4 regions of the Bacillus sp. JJ1566 genome follow, and region 4 is predicted to be linked to each of the others. Evidence: predicted binding sites of a transcription regulator. Region 4 holds the regulator's gene; each other region holds the start of a gene.
The links. Region 4 encodes Rex, which represses fermentation and respiration genes when NADH is low (regulators of the CRP and FNR family bind a similar motif). Its sites were predicted from a motif close to TTGTGAAATATTTCACAA; they were not measured.

Region 1 (5,131 bases), on a different contig from region 4:
GCGAGTTCAAAAGTTTTATCTGGGAAAAAGATTGGGATTGTGCCAATTCTTCGTGCTGGTCTAGGCATGGTGGACGGAATTTTAAACTTGATCCCTGCTGCCAAGGTTGGCCATGTTGGGCTATATCGTGATCCTGAAACACTACAGCCAGTAGAGTATTATTTTAAAATGCCTTCTGATATTAAAGAGCGTGAATTCATCGTCGTGGACCCGATGCTTGCTACAGGTGGTTCAGCGGTTGAAGCAATCAACGCGATGAAAAAACGGGGCGCGACAAATATTAAGTTTATGTGTCTTGTTGCTGCACCGGAGGGTGTTGAAGCAATGAAAAATGCCCATCCAGATGTAGATATCTATATTGCGGCACTTGATGAGAAGCTAAACGACCATGGCTATATTGTTCCAGGTCTTGGTGACGCGGGAGACCGATTATTCGGAACGAAATAATCAGAAATGCGGAGGCGCCTTGCCCAGATACGGAAAAACTGGCCGACTAAGTTCATCACGTCCTGTGCGTCAAGACTTCGACGAAGAGGCACTCTTTGCCAGTTGAAGTTTTCAATTTTCTAGGCGCTGCATCTAGACAAAATATTAATATTCGACCACCTTTTGAGAAATGCTATCTCAAAGAGGTGGTTTTTTTGTGAGAATCTTACTTGCGATTTGTATGTGTACGATCTTGCTATTTTCAAGCAATCCTGCCCATGCACACCGTTTTCCGAACAGGCCGCCACTGCCTAAAGTGGATATGAATGAAATCGTGCATGAAATTATCATTGCAGACAAAAATCAAATTCAATCATTAATAGAGAGAACAAAGACAAACTATTCCTCCATCAAAATTAACCACATTTACAAGCATGTGTTTCCGGGTTTTTCAGTAACAGGGGTAAGACATGATATTCAAAAATTAAAAACGGAATTTGGGATTCAACAAAGTTTCCCGGTGGCTACCTATCAAGCTTTTGTTGGTGAGAGTGTGCCATTTATTGGTGGGGATGAGATTCGCAGTCATTTTGATAAAAAGGATCATCGCTTAACTGGTAAGGGCGTCAAGGTTGGGGTAATCGATACAGGCGTGGATTACACACATCCGGACCTTAGGCGAAATTATAAAGGTGGCTATGATCTCGTTGATGGTGATGACGACCCAATGGAGACAAGGGGAGTGGAAGGGCGTAACACCTCGCATGGAACCCATGTTGCGGGGATTATTGCGGCGAATGGAAAAATCAAAGGGGTCGCGCCTGAGGCTGATATCGTGGGCTACCGTGCACTTGGCCCAGGGGGAATGGGTACTTCCGAACAGGTGATTGCGGCCATCGACAAAGCAATCGAGGATAAAGTCGATGTTATTAATCTTTCGCTTGGCAACACCATCAATGGACCAGACTGGCCGACAAGTCTTGCATTAGATAAAGCGACTGAAAAAGGGATTGTTGCGGTAACTTCCAGTGGAAACTCGGGGCCAAAGGTCTGGACGGTTGGTTCCCCAGGTACGTCATCAAAAGCGATATCTGTTGGCGCATCGACACCACCAATGACCTTACCTTATATAACGGTAGGGTTTGCAGAACGGAAAATACAGCTTATACCACTGCAAGGCTCAATTCCATGGAATCTACAAAGGAAAAATGAAATCATTGATGCGGGAATTGGGACAGAAAAAACATTCCCAAAGGCGAAAAACAAAATTGTCTTAATGGAACGAGGTCAAATCACATTTACAGAAAAAGCAATTCGAGCATTGGAGGCAGAAGCGATTGCAGTTTTAATCTATAACAACACGGAAGGAGGATTCTCTGGGGCACTGGATCAGGAGCTTTCAATCCCGGTTGCGTCGCTTTCAAAAGCCGACGGAAAGTGGCTTAAAAAACAAATTAAGTCACAAAACAATATTGTTAAAACTTCTTTTCAGCAAATAAAAGACACGATTGCATCATTTAGTTCACGTGGACCTGTTACACACACATGGGCAATTAAGCCTGATGTGGTAGCGCCAGGGGTCGCGATTGATAGTACGATCCCAAACGGTTATGAGGAAATGCAAGGGACAAGTATGGCGGCACCACATGTGGCTGGGGCAAGTGCGATTTTAAAACAGGCACACCCTGATTGGACACCCGAACAAATTAAAGCCGCGCTTATGAATACGGCACTCCTTTTAGAAAAAGGGGATGGAACCTTATACAAGCCATATGAACAAGGAGCAGGCAGAATCCAACTTCATGAAGCCATCCACTCGGAAACACTCATCTATCCGGGCTCATTTTCAGCTGGAATGCTATTTCATCAGGATAACCGTACTGAAAAAAGGATAAAAATAACGGTGGATAATCAGTCTAATGAAGAAAAGAAGTATTCCTTTGAAGTGCCAAAAAACATAAAAGGTATCCAATGGGACTTGCCACTTCCTTTTACTGTAAAACCGAAGCAAAAACATGTGGTCACAATCGGAATGGATATCACACCAAGTACTATTGGTGCTGGGCTACACTATGGGAATTTATTTTTAAAAGAAGGGAAAAATCGATACCATCTTCCATATATGTATGTAATCGAAGAACCTGACTATCCACGAATCATGGGCTTTCAATTTGGAAAAGGAGATAAGGAGGATGTGTTCCGGTATGAATTATATTTACCGGGTGGAGCAGATGAATATGGAATTGTTCTCTATAATCCGGATAGTTTGAGGTTTGTAGCATTTTTGGATTGGGATCGAAATGTCGCGAGAGGATTAGTAGAGAAAGAAGTAAATCGGAAAGACAGGAACCTAAGTGGTACTTTCAAGGCGGTCATATTTGTTAGAAAAGCCGGCAAAGAGGATATACTTGAAACAGAAATCTCATTTGAGGATACAATGATAGGCGGCCACTGAGAATGGCGGAACATCGACTAATTACCGCCACATCCTGTGGTGAATGTGATGTCAGCGGTGCAAGCTGCCTAAATCTAATTATGACTTTTTTGTGAACAAAAATTGAACTTTTAAATTAGTACTACCTAAATAGGACTAATGAAAATCACGATTAAAACGCGTTTTGTAAGCGGATGTGGAACCCGTAGAAATCGCTTGTGAGAAGGTGAACTTTTTCCCGACAAACAATTGACATTGATAAGTGCCTATTGTATGCTTACAAAGGGTATGGATGAGAAGGTTTTCATATAGGAATTACTTGAAAAATTAAGTATTTTCTGACATGTCACAAACCTACTTTTGACACATTAAAGTGAGGTATGCTGATGCCTAAAAATGACAAGCATCCGTTACGAGCCTATGCGCTTATGTCTGGCATTCTATCTCAGTTAGTAGGATCAATTCTAGCAGGCATTTTCCTCGGTAGATGGATTGATCAAATGCTAAATACTGAACCACTTTTTTTAATTCTTGGCCTTCTACTAGGACTAGCAGCAGGAGTCTATGCAACACTTCGGCTAGTCAATCATTTTTTCTCAGGAGATTAACTTGATATGCAGGATCTATCCATAGCGTTTACGAGATATCGTAAATACATATTCTACTTACTGGCAATCTATGTACTTGGCTGGGGATTCACTGCATATAAATCGGTCTTCCTAGGATTAATACTAGGTACACTAGGAAGTTTGTGGATTCTATTTACATTGGCTCGAAAAAACAAGCAATTTACAAAAGCTTATGAAGAGGGACGAACCGTCCGCTCACTTGGAACAATGTCCAGAATGGCAGTTGCTGGTTTAGCTGTATTGGTCGTGATGGAATATCCAGAAAAGTTTCACTTAGGCAGTATGATTATTGGATTAATGACAGCTTACTTTGTCATTATGATAGATTTCTTTTTTCAAAAACTTCAAAAATAGACTAAAGCACGTGGCTTAGGCTTGTGCTAGACAATATGGGAAGAGAGGTGAATACTGTTGGGTCACGAAGCTCCTACGTTTAAACTGTTTGGACTTTGGTTTAATGGATCTAATATGCTAATGATCACAATCGCAAGTGTGATTGTATTCATTATTGCAGTTCTTGGAACACGTACCCTTGCAATGAAGCCAACCGGTGCTCAAAACTTTATGGAATGGGTCATGGACTTTGTTCGAGGAATTATTAAAAGTTCAATGGACTGGCAAACAGGCGGACGCTTCCAAATGCTAGGGATTACGTTACTAATGTATATCCTTGTATCAAACTTTCTAGGGTTGCCGTTTGCGATCATTTTTGGACATGAATTATGGTGGAAGTCACCAACTGCTGATCCAACGATTACGTTAACACTAGCAGTTATGGTTGTTGGTTTATCGCACTACTATGGAATAAAGATGAAGGGTGCTAGAGAATACGGTAAAGATTTCTTTAAACCTATGTCATTTATGTTCCCATTAAAAATTATCGAAGAATTTGCAAACACATTAACTCTCGGACTGCGTCTATTCGGTAACATCTACGCGGGTGAAATCCTACTTGGATTAATTGCTGGTATGGCAGTGAGTAGTTTTGAAGGTGGCATTCTTGGAGGAATTCTAGGTACAATCGGAGCCTTTATTCCGATGATTGCATGGCAAGGATTTAGTATCTTTGTTGGTGCTATCCAGGCTTACATCTTTACAATGTTAACAATGGTTTATATTTCTCACAAAGTGAGTACAGACCATTAAAAATAAACCTTGTCCAAAATGAGACTTTTTGGGCAAACAAAATTAATTATTATAAAATTTTTTTATACAATTAAAGGAGGACTATTTCAATGGGTTTATTAGCAGCAGCAATTGCAATTGGTTTAGCGGCACTAGGTGCTGGTATCGGTAACGGTCTTATCGTATCTCGTACAGTTGAGGGGATTGCTCGTCAACCGGAAGCACAAGGTAAACTTCAAACTACTATGTTCATCGGGGTTGCGTTAGTTGAGGCGATTCCTATCATCGCAGTAGTTATCGCGTTCATGGTATTCGGCGCTAACGCTTAAGATGATTTCTCGAAGCTTTCCTTGAAGTTGCATCTAAGGGATTTCCTTATTTCGTAACCTAAAAAGTGAAAGCAACATTAACAAAATGGCGAAGATCATTCCAAGAGAACCTTCGCCATTCCTTTGTATTACCCTAAAAATTTTTAAATGAATTGTGCGTTTTTCGCACTTAATGATGAAATTAAGGA
Region 2 (5,131 bases), on a different contig from region 4:
AAAGCTCTGGATGTTCCATTGCGTCCATTAATGTTTCGCGATCAAAGACGTTTACATTTAGATGGTGTCCTTTTTTCATTGCATATCCATCAAGTAAGCCTGCAAGGTTACTGATTCTTGCTTCTTCCTCTCTGCCTAAAGCCTTCGGTACAATTGAGAATGTATTAGAGATACCATCTAACGCGTACTCATATGGAAGCTTCGCAACAGAACTTAAGGATGCGAGTGTACCCTTTGTATCGCGGCCATGGAGTGGGTTTGCACCAGGTGCGAATGGCTCCCCAGCTTTACGACCATCAGGTGTGTTCCCTGTCTTTTTCCCGTACACGACATTAGATGTTATTGTTAAAATGGATTGAGTGTGAACAGAGTTGCGATATGTTTTATGTTTTTTGATTTTATTCATAAAACGTTTCACTAGCTCAACCGCGATTTCATCGACTTGATCATCATTATTACCGTATTTCGGGAAATCCCCTTCAATCTCGTAATCTACAACAATGCCATTCTCATCACGAATTGTTTTTACTTTTGCATGCTTGATGGCACTTAGTGAATCTGCAACAACGGATAGACCCGCGATTCCACATGCCATAGTGCGTAGAACTTCACGATCATGAAGCGCCATTTCCAAACGTTCGTAGCTGTATTTATCATGCATATAGTGAATGATGTTTAATGTGTTCACATAAAGGCCAGCAAGCCATTCAAGCATCACATCATACTTTTGAAGGACTTCCTCATAGTCCAAATACTCAGAAGTAATCGGTGCGTAGCTTGGACCCACTTGAATTTTCAGTTTTTCATCGATTCCGCCATTGATTGCGTAGATTAAAGCTTTTGCAAGGTTCGCTCTTGCTCCGAAAAACTGCATTTGTTTTCCGATTGCCATTGCGGATACGCAGCACGCGATACCATAATCGTCACCATACGTTTCTCGCATAATATCATCATTTTCATATTGAATTGAGCTTGTTTTGATAGACATTTTCGCACAATATTTTTTATAGTTTTCAGGTAGTTTCACAGACCAAAGAACAGTTAAGTTTGGCTCTGGTGCTGGTCCAAGATTGTCTAGTGTATGCAAGAAACGGAAAGAGTTTTTTGTAACTAATGGACGGCCATCAAGTGCTACACCGGCTAGTGATTCCGTCACCCAAGTTGGGTCTCCACTAAATAGTTCATTGTAATCCGGTGTTCTCGCAAACTTCACGAGTCGCAGTTTCATTACAAAATGGTCAACAATTTCCTGCGCTTCCTGCTCGGTTAAAACTTCGTTTGCTAGATCTCTTTCAATATAGATATCTAGGAATGTAGACACACGTCCTAGGCTCATTGCAGCTCCATTTTGTTCTTTTATCGCAGCTAAATAGGCAAAATATAGCCATTGAAATGCTTCCTTCGCATTTGTAGCTGGCTCTGAAATATCATAGCCATAGGAAACTGCAAGCTCCTTCAATTCCTGGAGGGCGCGAATTTGCTCGGAAAGCTCTTCCCTGTCACGAATGATGTCATCAGACATCGCGCCATTTCCAGTTTCAAGAAGGTCTTTCTTCTTATCTTCGATTAGACGATCTACGCCATAAAGGGCCAGCCTACGGTAATCGCCAATGATTCTTCCACGTCCATATGCATCAGGCAATCCAGTAATGATTCCTGCTTTTCTAGCAAGTTTCATTTCTGGTGTATAGGCATCGAACACACCTTGGTTATGCGTTTTTCGATACTCGGTAAATATCTTTACAATCTCCTCATCGATTTCAAAGCCGTAAGATTTTGCAGAATCGACCGCCATTCTAATACCACCAAACGGCTGAAGAGAACGTTTAAATGGTTTATCTGTTTGGAAACCAACCACTTTTTCCTTTTCCTGATCAAGGTAACCAGGTCCATGGGAAGTAATGGTAGATACAATTTTTGTATCCATATCAAGCACTCCACCATTTTCACGTTCTTGTTTCGTTAATTCCATGACCTGTTCCCAAAGAACATTCGTGCTTTTAGTTGGTCCTTCTAAAAATGCATCGTCCCCACTATATGGTGTAAAGTTTTCTACTATAAAGTCTCGTACATCGATTTCTTTTTGCCATTTTCCCTCTTTAAAACCAGTCCATGCTTTCATTATCAATGACCTCCATTACAAGGTTTTTACATATGTTTTTGATTAAGTTTCATTTGCTCACTACTGAACAAACTTCCTTACACCATCATCATATAACGAGTTCGGTTTATTGTCATGTGAAATACTTCACAAATTAACAGAGTTACCATTTTAGCCACAATTTCATCAATAATTGGTCAAAAATAATGGGACAGGGAAACCGAACTTGCTCTTCTTTATTAAGAAGATGGCAGCCCCTAGTGAGCGAAGAGCCTCCAAGTTCCTAAAAACAGGAGATTGATCATCCTCCAAAGTTACTGGAGTATCATCAATCTCCTAATTTCAGGAAAGTGGTGTACTTTCATTGCAGCTGGAGTACCCTAACTTCCCTAATTTCCGGAAAGCAATGTACTCCTTGTGCAACTGGAGCATCTCCACTCTCCTAATAACAGGAAAATAGCGACCTTCCAATTCACATCCTTCCCCCTTAAACCAAAAAAGAGCCACAAAAGTGACTCAAAAATTCTGCGAATATTTTAATTTGATAGTTTCAATGTCGTCCATTCTCAATATAAATGTATTATATTATTATAAATGTATTATATTATTATAAATGTATTATATTATTATATTCCCCTCAGTTAAAGGTGCTATATTCATTGAATTAGCCAGTTTTTCCAAGTCCTCAAGTACCCCATCTGATATAGGTATTCCTGATTTTAACCGCTTTTCCTCGACACCAAACTCAATTTCTCCAGGAAGATACAGTTGGGAAACTCCTGGGGCCTTTAGAGCATTTTTCACATATAATCCTAGTGTTTCACTTAAGTCTTTAAATGTGTTCACATCCATGAATGATGAGATATTTATTGCAATCATTAAATGCGATATGCTTTGTTTTTTAGTAGTATCGTACATACTTGGGATCATCTTTGAGAAATCGCCACCTGACAATACTCCAGTTAACAATTCTACCATTAGGGCCAACCCAAATCCTTTCGGTCCTCCTACTGGCAGGATAAACCCTCCATCTAAAACAGACGCTGGGTCAGTTGTTGGAATACCGTTTTTATCAGTACCCCACCCTTCAGGGATTTGGACGCCATTATTTTTAGCAAACAAAACTTTTCCAAGTGCCACATTCGATAAGGCCATGTCTAAAAGGAGAGGATTATTCCCACTTGATGGCGCCGCAATGGCTAGTGGATTGTTCCCCAATACCTTTTCAGCACCCCCAGTAGGAGGCATTAAAGGGGCGGTATTGCTCATGACAATAGCAATCATATCCTTTTGGGCAGCCTTCAATGCATAGTGAGCGGCAATTCCAAAATGGTTCGAATTTTTAACTGAAACGGCAGCAATCCCGTATTCGTTTGCTTTTTCGATAGTCATATCCATAGCTTTTGTTGCAACTACTTGGCCAGCTGAAAAATGTCCGTCAATGACCGCAGTCCCTTTGTTTTCTTTTTCCACAGTGATTTTGGACTCTTTTCTGATGAAACCTTTCTGCATCCGTTCAATATATATAGGTAGCCTCATTAGACCATGACTGTGTATCCCCCTTGAATCCGCTTCTATCATTGTTCTTGTAATTATATCAGCCTCTAGGGAGGGTACCCCCGCAGTCATTAGGACATTGTTCGAAAATTCATTGAGAGTTGATACTTTAAACTCCATATTTTATCCTTCTTTCTTTACAGATTACAAGGGGCAGTAAATAACTTCCCTGCCCTATTTATGCATTAATAAAAACCAAACCATCTTCAACTAATACTTCGTATGTTTTTACTTTAATTTTATCCGGTGCGAAAAGGGATTTGCCTGTCTTAATATCAAACTCCCAACTATGCCAAGGGCATCGTAAGACTTCTTTTTCCTTTTCAAAAATATATTCTCCTACTTCATTTGATGAGCATCCTTTGTCTATCATCCCATCGGAAAGACACGGACCTTTATGAGGGCAAACATCACGTAGAGCATATACTCCTCCATCCTCTGATCGGACAAGGACAATTCCTTTGCCATTTAAAGTAAAAGGATACTTTCCGTTCTTCTCAAGCTCACCTATACTACATACCTGGTATTTCATCATCTTCACCCTTCCTTCTCATCCTATAGCCCATAAAAATTACGAGCGTTCTCAAATAAGATTTTATTCTTAAGTGTTTCAGATACTCCACCTGGTATCGTCCTTTCTGGTGGATCGAAGTCCCAATGAGGATAGTCGGAGGCAAACATAATCATATCTTCTGACCCCATCATATCAATAATATTCATGAATTCCCTTGGGGTTAAATCATCCCATGGCTGTGTGGTGAACCTCATATTATCGCGGAAGTATTCGCTCGGCATTCTCTTAACCCAAGGGGTTTCAGCCCGTAATGCTTTATAAGCAGAATCCATCCTGTGCATCATAAATGGCACCCATTCGAAGCCTCCCTCTACTAAGGCCACCTGAAGCTCTGGGAATTTATCAAACACTCCATTTGTAATAAGGGAGATGGTCTGGGTCATATAAGATTGCGGATGTACAGAGCGCCAAGCCACATAATATCGAAGAAAGTCGCCACCCTGAGCTGTTATTGACGCTGAGAGGTGCATTGCAATCTTCAAACCATGTCTGTTCGCTGCTTCAAAAATTGGATGATACATCGGATCTCCCCAAGCAAAATCAGCTATCGGTAGCATGACTTGAACCATTTGTGGGTGATCGGCGACGCGCTCGATTTCCCTTACAGCCGCGACAGGATCCTGTGGAATAGTGATGCTGCCTAGTAATCGTTTATCCTTTGCTAGCCAATTCTCAATGGTATAGTCGTTATAGGCAGAGGCCCTTGCCGCAGCAAACTCGTACCAGCCTTTTGCTACGCTTGCCTCATAGAACCAACCTGTTAACACCGCATAGGTCATATTGTGTTTATCAAGGAGCTGTTCTTTTAAAAGGTTATAGTCTGAACCTGGTGTGGATCCGTCACTTGGCCTTGTATCCATTCTGTATTTGGTTTCTTTTCTAATTTGATTAAATGGAAT
Region 3 (5,131 bases), on a different contig from region 4:
CTAATACACCAACCCAAAGTTTCCAGTTTTCAAGAAGCATTGGTGTTTTTTCTGCTTCTTCTGCTACTTCGCCAACAGGGAATTCTGTTTCCCCTTTTGGTGCGAAGAATGCAAGATTGATGAAGATGACAAGGATTAAGATAATCCCGATAAATAGAATCGAACCACCAATTGCTTGTGCAATTTGATAAGGAATCCATTCTGCAGCTTGCTCAGAACCTCCATATGTTGAGAACGCAGAACGTCTTGGTCCTCCTAGTAATCCTTGCAAGTGCATAGCGGTTGACATGAAAGTCATACCAATTGTCCATACGATTGTCTGAATGATTGCAAGCTTGTTCATTGCTTTTGTCATCACACGACCAGTTAAATGCGGAATTAACCAGTAGGCGATACCAAAGAAGGTTAATACAACAGTTGTTGCAGCAGTTAAGTGAAAGTGTCCTGTTACCCAAATGGTATTATGAATTACTTGGTTCATCTGGTGACTAGCATTGATTATTCCTCCTGCACCTGCAGGGATAAAGAATAACATCCCAACGAATGGTGCAAAGAAACGAGCATCTCCCCAAGGAAGCTTTTTAAACCAACCAAATAATCCTGTAGCACCTTTTGATCTTCCATATAATTCGAATGAGGCAAACAATGAGAATGCTGTCATTAATGACGGAATAATAACCATGAATGTTAGAACAACCTGTAAGAATTTCCAATTCGGATCAATCCCAGGTTCAGTTAACTGATGGTGAAATCCAACTGGAATTGAGAATAATAAGAACAATATAAATGATAATCTTGCAAGTGCATCTGAGAAAATTTTTCCTCCGATTACCTTTGGAATCACAACGTACCATGCCATATATGCTGGTAATAACCAGAAGTATACAAGTGGGTGACCAAAATACCAGAACAAGGTTCTACTAATAAGGACATCGATTGTTTCAACCCAACCAAATGACCATGGAATAAATTGAATAAGTACGGATGCAGCGACCCCAAGAGTTGCAACTAACCATAAAATCATTGTCATAACTGCCATGAAACTCAATAATGGTGTAACCTCACCAGGATTTGCTTTTTTCCATTTTCCAAAATGGGTAAACATTGCAAATCCACCAATCCAGCTACCAACTACAACAAGCGCCAGTCCAATATAAAAGAAAGGATGTGCTTGTAGGGGAGCATAGAATGTATAAAGAACAGATGCTTCACCTAATAGAATAGTAGTTGCTGTTGAAGCTGTACCAATTGTCATAGTCCAAAAACCAATCCAAGCAGTTGAACGCAGCTTCGGTGATAAGGTACCTGCTGTTTTACTTAAGCTAGCAAACAAGAATCCGATGATAAAAAATGTAGTAAGTACAAGTCCTAATAAAACTCCGTGAACTGTTAATAATTGATAATAGCCAATGCCAGCAGGTAATGTGAATTTTCCAGAACGGACAAGCGTCTGTAGTAATCCTGCAGTTCCTCCTAAAAGTAAAGCAGTGAAGGCTACATAAAAGTGTGCCATTGCTAATTTTGCATCTTTTTTGTCTACTTTAACGATTGAACTCGCCATTATTCAGTCACCTCAACTTTCGACATCATTAAGTGGTGTCCAGCTCCACAATATTCATTACATAACACTAAGAATTCACCAGTTTTTGAAAATGTCTGTGTATAGCTGCTGATATAACCTGGTTCAACCATCATATTGACGTTTGTACCAGCAATTGCAAAGCCGTGAACAACGTCTTTTGTGACAACATTAAATGTTACTTCTGCACCTTTAGGAATTTGGATGGTGTTAGGTGTGTAAGCAAATGCTTCAGCAACAAGGTTAAGCTCGTATTTATTACCTTCAATATGAACAAGTCCAGGATTATTAAATGGTGCTGTTTCAGTTACCTTTTCAGGATCAATTGTTTTAATACTACTTGCTGGCTGGTGGCCCATCGCAAAAGCGCCAATACCAACGACTATAAGGAATACGATAAGGATTCCGATTCCAAAAGTGAGCCATATTTTTTCAAATTTATGCAGATGCATGGCTTTTTCCCCTTTCAAATTTTCACATTCTTTTTCTGTCTGTTTTTTCATAAAATAATACAAGCCATTCCATTGAAAGACTTGCCTCGATTTCTTAGTAGAACAAAATGTTTACAATCTATCTAAGAACAAGAAATAGACACCAAGCCAAGATAAAATTAAGAAAAGTCCAAGTAAAAGTACAGATGTCAATGTTCCTTTTAAGGAAGTTCTTTCATCTTCAATTTTTGTTTTTTGGTTTGTCTTTGTAAGCTGTGTCTTTGCCATTCCTCACGACCCCCTTTAAGCGTTTATCAAAGGTTTTTACATTTTCATCATACAAAACAATTTGTTAAAATCTAGATGATTTTGAGCAATTCACAAATTGTTCATTCCTAATCTAATCACTATATTAATAGTGAAAACCTAGTAAAACAGTGATTTTTATCACATTTGGGTGGGGGAACATTTGAATAATTTGTGACAAAACTAATAACGGCTTTGCAAGCGGAAACATATATATATTAAAAAAGGATGTGTGTAGATGATCAGATATTATTGTTCAAGATGTCATACGCTTCTACTAAATAACAGAGAAAGATGTTTTAAATGCGGAAATGGCGTAATCACACAAATTGATATTAATGTTCAGAAGAATGATAAGAAGACCTCTTAATCACTATTTTCGGATAGTGGTTTTTTTGAAAATGCAGAAACAAACGGCTGATATACTGAGATAGTATCTTCCTTCGTAGCTAGGGTGTGAAATTTTACATTTTTAATCACAAAGATGGCACCTTCGCCATAGTCTAAGATAGGCGAATGTCTACAAGGAGGTATACAGTTTATATGGCAAAAGTGAAAAATTATTATGCAGGTACAAATTCTAGTGTTGGTTTTTACTCGTTGTATGATGAGGCATTGGAGGGCTTGGAAACTCTGTATATTTTAAAAGGAGGACCTGGAACAGGAAAATCCACCTTCATGAGAAAAATCGGGCTTGTATTTATGGATAAGGGCTATGATCTCGAATACTTACACTGTTCTTCAGATAATCACTCTATAGATGGAATCGTTATTCCCGAACGGAAATTAGGATTTGTAGACGGCACGGCACCACACGTGATAGAGCCTAGATACCCAGGAGTTGTCGAGAAAGTAATCGACCTTGGTCAGTATCGCAATGATGGATACTTAGAGCAATATAAGAATGAAATCATCGAACTAACAGATGATATCTCGAAGAACTTTGAAAATGCCTATAAAACCTTTGCAGAAGCAAAGAAGGTTCATTTAAAGCGTGAGGATATTTATGTCTCTTCGATGAGCTTTAAAAAGGCTGATGAGGTCCTTCAAACTTTAATTGATACGATTTTTAGCAAACCTTTTGAAGCAGAAGAACACCCAACAAAACGGAAGCGATTCTTTGGGGCTGCTACACCAAAGGGTGCGGTGAATTTTATCGATAATATTACCGAGGATTACGAAAAACGTTATATTATAAAAGGAAGACCGGGCAGCGGTAAATCAACATTAATGAAAAAGGTTGCAAAGCATGCTGAGCAGCATGGATTATCAGTCGAATACTTTCATTGTGCCTTTGATCCGAAAAGCATTGATATGATCATCATTCCAAAATTAGGCGTGTCAATCGTTGATGGAACGGCACCACATGTTGTCGACCCATTTCGTGAGCATGATGAAGTCGTCGATATGTTTGCACTATGTATGGACCCGAAAATTGAAAACACGTTCAAAAAGGAAATAGAAGAGTTAAATCTTGAATATAAAAATAAGATGACAATCGGTACGAACTTTTTAAGTGAAGCAAAACGACTTCACGACAAGCTTGAAGAATACTATAAAGCTGCAATGGATTTTGAAGAAATCGACAAAAAACGAGAGGAACTAGTGAAGACATTACTATAGAAGGAATGTCATTTGGAAACCAAAATTTTACTAGTGAATGTTTGAAAAGTTTGAGTTATACTATAAATGCACAACAACAAAACAACTCCTTTGAAACGTGAGCTTTCCCATTAGCGGGAAGGCTTTTTTTATACCCATTTTTCGCATTTGCATACATATTCTAAAATTGGAAAAAGTAACCTTAAGCTTTCCTTTAAAGAAAGGGTGACTTTCCATGCCTAAAGTGGTTTCGGTCGGTATTTGCAACCCACCAAATAAAATTGATCAAATGAAAACAACTGAATTTATAAAGGACCTCTTTTACGAGCATTTTCCAGATATCGATCGCCTCATCAAGGTATTTGCCAACAGTGAGATCGAGGAGCGATATTTCAGTGAATCTTTGGAATGGTATGGGAAAGAGCATAGTTTTGAGGAAAAAAACAATACATATATTGAAAGAGCTGTCACATTCGGTAAAGAAGCAATTCGCAATTGTTTAGAGAATCAAAAACTGCTAACAAAAAAGATGAATCCAAGTGAAATTGATGCGATTTTCTTTATTTCAAGTTCAGGAATCTCAACCCCGAGTATTGAAGCGAGAATCATGAATAAAATGGATTTTGGACCACACACGAAGCGCATTCCCATTTGGGGGCTTGGTTGTGCAGGAGGTGCGTCTGGCTTAGCGAGGGCATTTGATTATTGTAAAGCATATCCGAAAGCAATAGTGCTCGTTATAGCGGTAGAACTTTGTAGCTTAACCTTTCAAAAGAATGATTTCACGAAGAGCAACTTAATTGGGACTTCTTTATTTGCTGATGGAATAGCATGTGTTTGTATTTGTGGGGATGAGGTAGAGCATAATACCGTAACCAATGTTTTACCAACCTTTGTTTCATCCCAATCAACTTTGATGGCGGATTCTGAAGATGTAATGGGCTGGGATATTAAAAATACAGGTCTACACGTTATTTTTTCAAAGGATATTCCGAGCATCGTAAAGTCCTGGTTGAAGGGAAATGTAGATGAATTTTTACATACCAATCAGCTTGATATAAACGATACAAAGCATTTTATCGCTCATCCTGGTGGGAAAAAAGTGTTGGATGCATACGAGGCAGCACTTAAAATTCCTAGTTCGATGACCAACATTGCAAGGGAGGTATTACGAAGGCAGGGGAATATGTCTTCGGTTACAGTTCTTTATGTA
Region 4 (5,131 bases):
TGCATTTGTGGACATTTTCTGTGGATAACACTGTTGATAAATGTGGATAGTGTGGATAAATCAGTGCATAACTCGAAAAAATGTGGAAAATGGTGCAAAAATATCCCCATCCAAATCGATTTTCAGATGGGGATAACTTATTTAAGTGGATAGGAGAAAAGGTTTATCCACTTATTTCATGGAGGGATTCCCATTCCTCCATTAGGGCTTCAAGCTTAGTTGAAATTTTTTCATTTTCTTCATTAATTCGTTGTACTTCTTCATGGTTTTGGTAGACTTCTGGGTCGCAAAGAAGCTGTTCATTTTCTTCGGTCTTTTCCTCAAGAGAGGATATCTCGAGTTCGATTTCCTCAATTCTGCGTTTTCGTTGACGCTCTTGTTTCTTTAATTCCTTTTCTTGTTCATAAGAGTTTTTTTCTTGAATTACTTCTCGTTTATCAGCTTTTTTCTCTTGTGCTTCAAGTCGAGCCAATTCTTCCATTTCGAATTTTTTTTCAAGATAATAGTCATAATCACCAAGGTATTCTGTCAGTCCATCTAGAGATAGCTCAAATACTTTCGTTGCGATTCGGTTAATAAAGTACCGGTCATGGGATACAAAAAGAATGGTCCCAGGATAATCAATTAGCGCGTTTTCAAGTACTTCCTTACTATCAAGGTCTAGATGGTTCGTAGGTTCGTCAAGAATGAGGAAGTTCGATTTCTCCATCATCAGCTTAGCAAGGGCAAGTCTCGCTTTTTCGCCACCACTTAAGGTTGAAACGATTTTTAACACATCATCCCCGGAAAAAAGGAAATTCCCAAGAACAGTGCGGATTTCTTTTTCAGGTTTAAGTGGATATTCATCCCATAATTCATTTAACACACGATTGTTTGAGTTTAGGTCAGCTTGTTGTTGGTCATAGTAACCAACCGTTACATGCGACCCAAAACGAATTGTTCCATTGACATGCTCTAGTTTATCGATAATTGCTTTTAATAGGGTCGATTTTCCGATCCCGTTTGGCCCCACTAACGCAATGCTGTCTTCGCGATAAATATTGAAATTGATATTAGTGATAATCGGTTTATCCTTTTCATAGGAAACTGAGATGTCTTTAGCACTTAAGACGTCATTTCCACTTTGTCTTTCGATTTCAAATCGGAAGGAAGCTGATTTTTCGTCACCAGCTGGTCTGCCCATCAGCTCCATTCGATCAAGCTGTTTTCGTCTACTTTGGGCGCGCTTTGTTGTGGAAGCTCTGACTAGATTTTTCGCGATGAAGTCTTTTAATCTTTCGACTTCTTCCTGCTGTTTTTCGTATTTTTTTAGATCAAGCTCATAGTTTTCAGCCTTTAATTTTAAATAGTTGCTGTAGTTTCCGACATATTTGGTGCTTGTGTGTCTCGAAATCTCATAGACCTGGTTGACGACTTTGTCTAGGAAGTACCGGTCATGAGAAACAATTAAGAGTGCACCTGGATAGCCTTGTAGATATTGTTCAAGCCAGGTAAGAGTGCTAATATCGAGGTGGTTGGTTGGCTCGTCCAGAATCAATAAATCAGGTTTTGTTAGTAATAGTTTACAAAGGGCTAAGCGCGTCTTTTGACCACCACTTAAGCTAGATATTTTGGTTTCATAGTCTTTGTCTGTAAAATGAAAGCCATGTAGAATCGATCGAATATCGGCTTCATATTGATAGCCACCCTTTTCTTTAAAATCGACCTGGAGCTGATCATATTCTTCGAGTAGCCTTTGATAATCAGTTGGGTTTTCAAAAACAGATGGGTCTCCCATTTTTACTTCAAGTTTTCTTAAGTCTTTTTCTAGTTTTTGTAAAGATGCGAAGACGGTAAGCATTTCTTGCCAAATGGTAAGATTTGATTCAAGTCCAGTGTCCTGTGCAAGGTAATCAATAGTGACGCTTTTTGGCTTAATAATTTCACCGCCATCATGGGACATGTGACCAGCAATTATTTTTAATAAGGTTGATTTTCCGGCACCATTTCGGCCAACAATAGCAATTCGGTCGCGAGTTTGTACTTCTAATTTTATATTGGATAAAATAAGATCAGCAGCAAAATACTTTTTGAGCTGATTTACTTGTAGTAAAATCATACTATTTCACCTCTTGTTTCTAACAACAGTGTATCTTATATTATCTTAATAGAGCAACTGCAATGATAATGTTCACAGATGTTCCAAAGACAGATGTGGTAAAATAGTGTATAGTTTATGGGAGGGTACATATATGACATCATTTACCCATTTTAATGAGCAAGGTCGGGCAAAAATGGTCGACATTACAGAGAAATCTGATACTGTTCGTACAGCAATTGCAAAATCGAGTATTACTGTAAATAAATTGATTTATGAGCAAATAATAAAGAATGAGATTAGCAAGGGGGATGTTCTAGCTGTTTCCCAGGTTGCCGGTATTATGGCAGCTAAAAAAACATCAGAGCTAATCCCGATGTGCCATCCATTGGCATTAAAAGGCGTCGATATCCGTTTTAGTTGGACGACCCAAGGTGAATATATTTTACATATCACTGTAACAGTTAAAACAAAGGGAAGCACCGGTGTTGAGATGGAAGCCCTTACGGCTGCATCGGTTTGTGCGTTAACTGTGTATGATATGTGTAAAGCGGTTGATAAAGGCATGGTGATTGGGCCAACCTATTTAACTGAAAAAACAGGTGGAAAGAACGGAGATTTTAAAAGGCCAGTAGCGGGGGAATAAACATGAATCTGGAACAATCAAAAATACCACAAGCAACTGCCAAAAGGCTGCCACTTTATTATCGGTTTTTGAAAAACTTGCATGCCTCGGGGAAGCAGAGGGTATCATCTGCAGAGCTGAGTGATGCGGTAAAGGTTGATTCAGCCACGATTAGGCGCGATTTTTCCTATTTTGGTGCATTGGGAAAAAAAGGGTATGGCTATAATGTCAATTATTTATTATCCTTTTTTAGTAAGACACTTGATCAGGATGAGTTAACAAAGGTTACGTTAATCGGTGTTGGTAACTTAGGTACTGCATTTTTACATTATAATTTTTCAAAAAATAATAATACAAAAATTGAGCTTGCGTTTGATGTGGATTATAATAAAGTAGGTAGTAGTATTGGCGGAGTAAAGGTGTGTCATTTAGATGATCTTGAAAAAGAATTGCCTGATGATGTCACGGTTGCTATTTTAACAGTGCCGGTTGGCGCAGCACAGTCAATTACTGACCGCCTGGTGAATAAAGGGATCAAAGGTATCCTTAATTTCACTCCAGCAAGAATCAATGTGCCCGAACATATACGGGTTCACCATATTGATCTAGCTGTTGAGCTACAAGCACTTGTTTACTTTTTAAAGCATTATTCGAATGAAGAATAGAAATAGATTTTATAATTGTTGGGAGGTGGCTCATGATGGGAAATCTTGGATTTGGTAGTATTCTATTGATTGTATTTGCAGCATTGTTAATCTTCGGACCTAAGAAGTTACCTCAATTAGGAAAAGCTGCAGGAAATACATTGCGTGAATTTAAAAACGCAACAAAAGGCTTAGCAGATGATGACGATGATGATGTTAAGAAGAATGAAACTCCTGATGTGAAGTAATGATAGGATGAGTCAGATGAACGAAAGAGAAATGTCCGTCTATGATCATATTGGTGAGCTGCGAAAACGACTGATTTATGTAGTCGTTTTCTTCTTCATTGTTGCACTGGGGAGTTTTTTTCTCGCTGAGCCGGTAATTGTTTACTTGCAAAATGCTGAGGAAGCCAAAGAGCTGACAATGAATGCTTTCCGTATGACAGATCCAATTAAAATTTATATGAATTTTGCCTTTATTATTGCGTTTGTTATCTCTTCTCCTTTTTTACTGTATCAGCTTTGGGCCTTTATTAGTCCAGGCTTGTATGAGAAGGAAAGAAAGGTAACGTTGAGTTATATTCCGATTTCGGTAGGATTATTTTTAGTAGGGGTTTCATTTTCCTATTTTATTTTATTCCCATTTGTTGTGAACTTTATGACGCGGTTAGCGGGTCGTCTTGAAATAAATCAGGTAATCGGGATTAATGAGTATTTTCAATTCCTGTTACAGCTAACCTTACCGTTTGGCTTTTTGTTTCAGCTACCGGTTGTTGTAATGTTCTTAACTAGGCTTGGAATTGTCACTCCGATGTTCTTATCGAAAATAAGGAAATATGCGTATTTTGTCCTTCTAGTAATTGGAGGTTTAATCACACCTCCTGAGCTAGTCTCTCATTTAATGGTCACCGTTCCGTTATTCGGTTTATATGAGATCAGTATTCTCGTATCAAGAAGTGCCTACAGGAAGGTGCTTAAAGCGGAAATGATGGCAGCTAATAGTATGGAATAATCGCTGAAGCTAGACATAAAAAATAACCTCTGTCCAGAGGTTATTTTTTTACGTTTGTCACTTTTTTGATTTTGAAGTGCAGGGAGAACATTCGGATTGCCACAGCAAAGTCGAATGTTGCTACAACTGCAAGAAGAATAGTTGAAAAGTTCCAAATCGTCTCCGTTGCACTATTAATTGCAATATAAGTAAATAATATTCCCATTAATGCGTAAATGATGCCCATGGCAAAAGGTGAAGTTCTTCGCATAAATTAAAAGCCCCCAATAAATGTCTGTTGCAGCTTCTCGGCCTGCTTCATGATCCTTTCAATATCATCTGCAAAAATCGTCTGCATTACTACAACAAAAGAATTCATCGCTACGTGCGCAAAAATCGGTACGATAATTCGCTTTGTCTGTACATAGAGGAATGCAAAGGTAAAGCCCATTGCGGTATAAATGAGAATGTGGGTGAAATCCATATGTACAACAGCAAAAATTAACGAACTAATTAAGCCGGAGATGAAAAAGTTAAATTTTTTATATAAAGATCCAAATATAATTTGGCGGAAAATGATCTCTTCAAGAATTGGACCAATAATCGAAACTACGATTACAAGCAATGGTAAAGATTTTACCAAAGCCATGATTTCTTGGGTGTTTTCGGAACCAGGTTCAATTCCAAACAGATGAATCTCAATGTTTGCCGCAATTATCTGGGCTGTCATGGCCATAAACACACCTGCAATCGCCCACCCAATTGCCTCACCTTTAGAGGAACGTCGCAAGT

Region 1: a site for Rex is predicted at 3,153-3,170, ahead of V7112_RS00050 (AtpZ/AtpI family protein). Genes of this name have one in related genera too.
Region 2: a site for Rex is predicted at 2,237-2,254, ahead of pflB (formate C-acetyltransferase). Genes of this name have one in related genera too.
Region 3: a site for Rex is predicted at 2,377-2,394, ahead of V7112_RS11160 (cytochrome c oxidase subunit 2A). Genes of this name have one in related genera too.

What each region holds. Positions count from the first base shown of each region.
Region 1 covers NZ_JBALOP010000001.1:5,771-10,901, reverse strand. The annotation lists gene upp (uracil phosphoribosyltransferase) at 1-447, shown strand, start outside; gene V7112_RS00055 (S8 family serine peptidase) at 644-2,881, shown strand; gene V7112_RS00050 (AtpZ/AtpI family protein) at 3,247-3,468, shown strand; gene V7112_RS00045 (ATP synthase subunit I) at 3,475-3,843, shown strand; gene atpB (F0F1 ATP synthase subunit A) at 3,901-4,635, shown strand; gene atpE (F0F1 ATP synthase subunit C) at 4,725-4,943, shown strand.
Region 2 covers NZ_JBALOP010000039.1:71,811-76,941, reverse strand. The annotation lists gene pflB (formate C-acetyltransferase) at 1-2,122, opposite strand, end outside; gene V7112_RS15325 (Ldh family oxidoreductase) at 2,720-3,778, opposite strand; gene V7112_RS15320 (Rieske (2Fe-2S) protein) at 3,837-4,193, opposite strand; gene V7112_RS15315 (amidohydrolase family protein) at 4,214-5,131, opposite strand, start outside.
Region 3 covers NZ_JBALOP010000025.1:105,478-110,608, forward strand. The annotation lists gene V7112_RS11150 (b(o/a)3-type cytochrome-c oxidase subunit 1) at 1-1,561, opposite strand, end outside; gene V7112_RS11155 (cytochrome c oxidase subunit II) at 1,561-2,031, opposite strand; gene V7112_RS11160 (cytochrome c oxidase subunit 2A) at 2,143-2,298, opposite strand; gene V7112_RS11165 (PRK06851 family protein) at 2,860-3,939, shown strand; gene V7112_RS11170 (type III polyketide synthase) at 4,154-5,131, shown strand, end outside.
Region 4 covers NZ_JBALOP010000073.1:39,175-44,305, reverse strand. The annotation lists gene V7112_RS22800 (ABC transporter ATP-binding protein) at 164-2,098, opposite strand; gene moaC (cyclic pyranopterin monophosphate synthase MoaC) at 2,232-2,723, shown strand; gene V7112_RS22790 (redox-sensing transcriptional repressor Rex) at 2,726-3,367, shown strand; gene V7112_RS22785 (twin-arginine translocase TatA/TatE family subunit) at 3,403-3,594, shown strand; gene tatC (twin-arginine translocase subunit TatC) at 3,611-4,360, shown strand; gene V7112_RS22775 (YdiK family protein) at 4,401-4,610, opposite strand; gene V7112_RS22770 (CPBP family intramembrane glutamic endopeptidase) at 4,614-5,131, opposite strand, start outside.